Spartinivicinus poritis: one gene and its partner. The protein of the gene in region 1 binds, or shares a complex with, the protein of each later gene. Links are inferred from orthologs where the notes say so. Each region holds a gene or a part of one and is shown in the gene's direction. Other genes may lie near its edges. The genes, in order: ORQ98_RS17525 and trxA.

The links.
Region 2: the proteins of ORQ98_RS17525 (region 1) and trxA are in contact, whole or in part, in an NMR structure (PDB 2IPA), measured with the Bacillus subtilis proteins. The link is inferred for Spartinivicinus poritis from one-to-one orthologs.

The regions. Positions count from the first base shown.
Region 1 is NZ_JAPMOU010000024.1:33,584-36,644, reverse strand. The notes cover bases 146-2,867. They hold ORQ98_RS17525 (arsenate reductase ArsC), read left to right. Parts: upstream 146-1,156; coding sequence 1,157-1,579; downstream 1,580-2,867. Other genes in these bases: ORQ98_RS17520 (FAD-dependent oxidoreductase), read right to left, coding at 1,720-2,867; ORQ98_RS17530 (hypothetical protein), read right to left, coding at 146-930. In the rest of the region: more of ORQ98_RS17530, read right to left, coding at 1-145; more of ORQ98_RS17520, read right to left, coding at 2,868-2,943; ORQ98_RS17515 (LysR family transcriptional regulator), read left to right, coding at 3,050-3,061. UniProt on the Bacillus subtilis protein: Catalyzes the reduction of arsenate [As(V)] to arsenite [As(III)]. In vitro, can dephosphorylate para-nitrophenyl phosphate (pNPP).
Region 2 is NZ_JAPMOU010000004.1:257,925-261,192, forward strand. What follows is about bases 336-3,264. They hold trxA (thioredoxin TrxA), read left to right. Parts: upstream 336-1,601; coding sequence 1,602-1,928; downstream 1,929-3,264. Other genes in these bases: ppx (exopolyphosphatase), read right to left, coding at 336-1,328; rho (transcription termination factor Rho), read left to right, coding at 2,638-3,264. In the rest of the region: more of ppx, read right to left, coding at 1-335; more of rho, read left to right, coding at 3,265-3,268. UniProt on the Bacillus subtilis protein: Participates in various redox reactions through the reversible oxidation of its active center dithiol to a disulfide and catalyzes dithiol-disulfide exchange reactions.

The DNA.
Region 1 (3,061 bases):
AAAAGATACATAACTGGCAGTTGCAGCCACAGCACCTAAAACCAGCATATCTTGCAGTTGTGACCTATCTTTACTGATTAGCTGAGTAGATAACGGATAAGGCAACATATCAACAGTACATTTTGTTATTCTCATTCGTTTATATAGTGATTTTGCTTGTTTAATTTGCTCCTCATAATAACCTAAGTCATATACTTGATTATCAGCCAACTTGATATTAAAACTACTTTCAATTGAATGAATCATTTTGGTTTTATTTTGATTTGTACCATGTAGTAAAATAACTGGTATATTGTCAGCTTGTTCTAGTAGATTTTTAAATTGCTCTTTTAAATATGAAGGATAACCATCTTGAGATACTATTAAAGCTTTCGAACGCATATGTTCTTCATTTAGTATCAAACAGTCTACAAACAAAGGATCATCAACAACTACTATACGATCAGCACCGTAATCAAAAATATCAGCTTCTTGATTGTTAACTGGTGGTTTTTTGAGCTTTGGCTTATCAACTAAATAGCTATTATTTCTTTTAGCGTTGACCCAGCGTTTATAGTAATCAGCAAAATCTTCTATACTCATTGGTTTATTGGCTTTAATCACTAGCTTAATAGCTACCCCAAATAAAAGAGTAGCGATAATTAACCCAATATAAGATAAAGTTCCAATAAGGATTGCAGAAAAAATACCGCAAAAAATTATAATAAAGATCATAGGTGCTATAAGTGACTTAGCAGATGTCTTTAAAAAGACACTATAAAGCATATTTCTAGTAAAATAACGAGTATCGAAAGCACTGGCCTTTAGCTCCAGTTTTTTCATTTTATTGTCATTAAATGGCTCTGTTTTTGCGCGAAATATAAACTTATAGCCACATGAACATTGTGTGTTATACCCTTTTAAAAAACGTTCACATGATGGACAAATCATTATGGCGCATCCTTGCTAACCTTTTTTAACCAAAGTGTTATAATTAGGCTTTACGAAACTGTTATTTATAGCCTAGCAGGACTAGCCCGAATGTTTCGTCAGATATCAAAAATTCTGGGCATTCTGGCTAAACACATTACTTTATTTTCCGACAAGCCTTGGTGGCTCCCCAATACTCAAAGGGCTCACTAAAGCGAGTATACTCTGATGAGATATTCAGGCTAACATGATACGCGTTTTATTCTTATGTACTGGCAACTCCTGTCGTAGTCAGATGGCTGAAGGCTGGTTAAGGCATTTAAGACCTGATGACTTTGAAGTTTACTCAGCAGGTATTGAAGCTCATGGGCTAAACCCCTATGCCATACAAGTAATGGCAGAAGCAGGTATCGACATTCACCAACAACGGTCTCAAACAGTTGATCAATTGCCAGAATCGCACTTTGAGTATGTTATTACTGTTTGTGATCATGCTAATGATGTATGTCCAGCATTCCCAGCTAAAACCAAATTTATCCACCACAGCTTTGAAGACCCACCCAAACTGGCAGCCAAAGCATCAAATAAAGAAGAAGCACTGAGCTGCTACCAAAAAGTATGTGAGGACATTAAACAGTTTGTTCAAAAAATAGACTTAATATTAATATAAAATAATTATGTTGATACAAAAATACCTGTCCCATATTAATGCATATATTTATTGAGCTCTTTTTAGGAATATATTTATATCTTTATTTTAGTTAGGCCTGTTAACACATATTGTATGTCTATCGCTTCGGCTAGAAAATATCAAAACCGCTGCACATTGAAAGGCGTATCTTCTGTACCAATAGAAGAAGTAATAAGTTGGCAAATCAATTCGGCAGAACTTAACGCATGGGTCCACCCCAACATTCCATGACCAGTATTGAGCCAAAGATTGGCAATTTTAGTCTGTCCAATTAATGGTAAACTGTCGGGAGTCACTGGGCGTAATCCACACCACTGTTGCAGTATCTGCTTGTAATTGCCTGCTTCTGGCAACAGCTGACGTGCAGCGGATAGCATATTATTAATGGCTGCAGGATGAACACTACTCCCCCACCCTGAAAATTCAGCAAACCCCGCAATGCGCAAGCGATTGCCAAGGCGACAATAAACTATTTTTCTTTTCGTGTCGGTAATTGAAATATCCGGGCATTTACCTGTTGCCGGAACAGTAAGGCTATAACCTTTCATTGGATAGATCGGTAATTTGATACCTACTTTTCGTGCCAACTGCACACTGCTACACCCACAAGCAATCAAATAGTGATCAGCATGTACTGAACCTGTAGGTGTACTCAACTCCAAAACTCGCCCTGACGCGATACGAATAGCAGTAACAGGACTAGCCAACCGTGACTGAAACCCTTGATGCTGTTGTAGCCTGGTAAACAGTTGTTGGCAAAAAAGCGCTGCATCACCACTCTCATCCCCTGGTTGTATTAACGCACCAACAGCATCAGCCGCTTGACCATGAATGCCAGGAACATTCTGTAGTTGCTTCTTAGAGAGCTGTTGTCCAACAGCGTTATGACAAGCCTGATGCCAACTCTTTTGATCGAAATAAAGATAAAGCTTTCCTGATGCAGGACGATAATCGAATGACAGCCCCAACTGGTGCTGCAGAGAGGTCATTAACTCACCTGAACGAATACCTAACTGCTGCATGGCTAAAGAAGATTTTTGAGTTTGGGCGCGTATAGAACAGGCTAATAGCTTTAGCCCCCAGCGAAAAAAATCAAAGCCCGCTTCGTAGGTTATAGCTAAAGTTGGATCTTTACCCAAAATAGCAAGAGGGAGCTGCCTGAGCAGACCAGGCTGATTGATCGGACTATTGTAGTGATAAGAAAGCTGACCACCATTAGCATGGCTGCAACCGGCAGCAGGCTCGACTGCTTGATCTACTAATTCCACTTCAAAGCCTTGCTGAAGCAGCATCCAGGCTGAGCTAAGCCCTATAACACCTGCTCCAACGACAGCAACTTTCATTCTTTAGCTCCTTACCAGTTAACCCAACAATAGTTAAATAGTTATTGTCGAAGAACCCGAGCATAAGAAATAATAGAAATACATGTATTTTGTATAACTAAAGGTTATGGCTTTTTCT
Region 2 (3,268 bases), on another replicon or contig:
AGTCTCAACAACATACAAAGTTTTTTTAGCCGAGTTGCCAAACCAGGGGGGAATTCAGCCAGTAGATCCAAGGGAAAGGAACGACGATGGCCTCGTACCAAAGCAGCCAGCTGCTGTTGGTAGTCTTTAGAAAAACCCAGCAGATCAGAGTGATTGACTAAGTAAGCACCATGCTTATGGAACTGGGTATGAGAGATATCCAAGCCAATTTCATGAATCAGCGCAGCCCAATTAAGTAGCTCACGATCTTCTTTCTCTAAGTGCCACTGATCCGCCACATAATCAAAGCACATCAAAGCATGGCGCGCGACCCGTCGGGCATGTTGCCTATCAACATGGTAGCGCTTCATTAAAGCAGTAATAGTCCGCTCTCTAACATCTTCATGACGCAAGCGGCCTACCATGTCATACAACAGTCCTTCCCGAAGGGCACCTTCTGAATAACACATTCGGTCAACCTTAAAGGCATCAAACACTGCCATTAAAATTGCCAAACCAGCTGGGAAGATACTGACACGTTCCGGCTTTAAGCCTTCAAGCATCATTTTGTCAATATGACCAACACTGACTATGTACTTGCGCAGCTCCTCCATTCCCTCAGCAGTAATACCCGTACTGGTTAAGCCTTTTGCAAGCAGAACATTTTGTATGGATTTTACCGTTCCAGATGAGCCTATCACATCTTCCCAGCCAGCCTCTTTGTAAGGAGCGGCTATATTTAAAAGCTCCAGACGAGCAGCATAATAGGCTTCCTGAAACTGCCTGCTGGTAATGGTGCCCCCCTGAAAAAATCGCTGACTGTACACTACACATCCCATATGCAAACTTTCGAGCAACTGGGGTTCAAAGCGTTGGCCAATAATAAACTCTGTACTTCCTCCGCCAATATCCACCACTAGCCGACGTCCTAAGTCATCTGCTTGTGTATGAGAAACACCAAGATAAATTAGACGTGCTTCTTCCCTGCCAGAGATAACATCTATAGGGTGGCTAAGAATTTCTTGAGCGCGCTTAATAAATTCATCGCGATTGTGGGCCGTTCTAAGCGCATTTGTACCCACCACTCGCACCTTACCCACCTCTAAGTGCTTGGTGTATTGGGCAAACCGCCTCAAGCAGTCAAGGCCACGCTGCTGAGCTTCTTCACTTAGATAGTCATCATCGTCAAGCCCCGCAGCCAACTGGACTTTTTCCCCCAGCCGTTCCAACGGTCTTATTTCACCTTGGTCCAAACGAGCCACAATCATGTGGAAGCTATTTGAACCAAGATCAATTGCAGCAATTAAACACTGGTCAGAGTGATTTGAGCGAGATATCCTTGCGGTCATTAGCTATGCCAATAATTTCAATGACAAAGTGTTATAGCTTAACAAAATAAACCACTGGTTAGGGATAGTTTCGGCATATTTTGTTTCCTACTATTTGCAAACTTGTAACTTGCAAGCCTGTTATTTGCAAACAAAATAATCGTAAAGGAAAGCATCTGTCGAATACAAAGTTACCCCTTATAGCTTATCAGCCATATAGCTTCTCAGCCGTTGTGACACAGTGCTATGATAGGGGCAATTGACTGACTTGCAATAAATGCTGGAGATTTCAACATGAGCGAACATATTATTAATGTAACGGATCAAAGTTTTGATCAAGATGTACTCAATGCCGAAGGGCCGGTGCTTGTTGACTATTGGGCAGAATGGTGTGGCCCATGCAAAATGATCACTCCCATTCTTGATGAAATTGCTAACGAATATAAAGACCGCCTGAAGGTGTGTAAATTAAACATCGATGATAATGAAGAGACTCCTCCTAAGTACGGTGTTCGTGGTATACCAACTCTCATGTTGTTTAAGAATGGTAATGTAGAGGCCACCAAAGTTGGCGCCCTTTCAAAAAGTCAGCTTGTCGCATTTCTGGAAGGCAATCTGTAAAGAATTTAAAGGGGGAATCCCCCCTTTCTGCTTAGTTAATATCAACCGTAACTGTCCTGCAGCCCTTGATACTTCTGAGGATTGGCTTCAATTTTTGGTATTTACCCAATTATTTTTCAATTAATACTGGACTTAAAACTCGACAGTTTCTATTATTCAATGTTAGATTAACCTTGATAACCACCGTTACTCATAAATCTATAGTCGTTAAATATTCACATATAGATGACATTCGTATATAAATAGCGAGCAAGCATTTTATATAATGACAAGCATCTTAATAATGAATGCTGTTATATTAAGTAATGACCTATAGATTAAGTTACTCTCACTATTTAAACCGTCTTATAGATAGATCTTGTAGATAAAGATGGTTACTCTTTACACAGTCGTGAATAGCACCACTGCGTATAAAGAGTACTTTACAAAGAGACACTTAGTTAGAAACGCCTATAAATAGGTTCTTATAAGAGGTTTTGTAAAGAGTTGCTTATAAAAACTACAGTGATTAATAATCTGAGTAACTCAAAATGATAACGGCGACCAACTACCACTTAGCTACAGCTAAGAAATAATCAGGCGATAGGTAGAGGTTATTTAAAGCAATCCAAACAAATTAATCTTAACGCTACCCAAACCAGAGAGCAGTTCCTCCGTTGCATTCAGCATCTACAGAGAGTTACCTTTCATCAACGTATCTTAGTTTACTATGAACCTTACCGAGCTAAAGCAAAAATCCGTTCCTGAATTATTAAAATTAGCCACCGAGATGGGGCTTGATAACCTAGCCCGCTCTCGTAAACAGGATGTCATCTTTACCATATTAAAACGCCATGCGCGCAGTGGTGAAGATATCTATGGCGATGGAGTATTAGAAATTCTGCAAGACGGTTTTGGTTTCTTGCGTTCTTCTGACAGCTCATATCTAGCCGGCCCTGACGACATCTACGTTTCACCCAGCCAAATCCGTCGCTTTAATCTGCGTACTGGTGATACTGTATCAGGAAAAATTCGCCCACCTAAAGATGGTGAGCGCTATTTTGCACTTTTAAAGGTTAACGAAATCAATTTCGATAAACCCGAAAATGCAAAAAATAAAATTCTTTTTGAAAACCTCACACCATTGTTTCCTCAAGAACGATTAACAATGGAAGCAGGCAATGGCTCAACAGAAGACCTCACTGCCCGTATAATTGACTTAGTTGCTCCCTTTGGTAAAGGCCAACGCGGCTTGATCGTATCCCCACCAAAGGCGGGTAAAACCCTAATGCTACAAAACATTGCCTCTAATATTGCCCGTAACAATCCAGAATGCCACTTAATTGTACTATTGATTGACG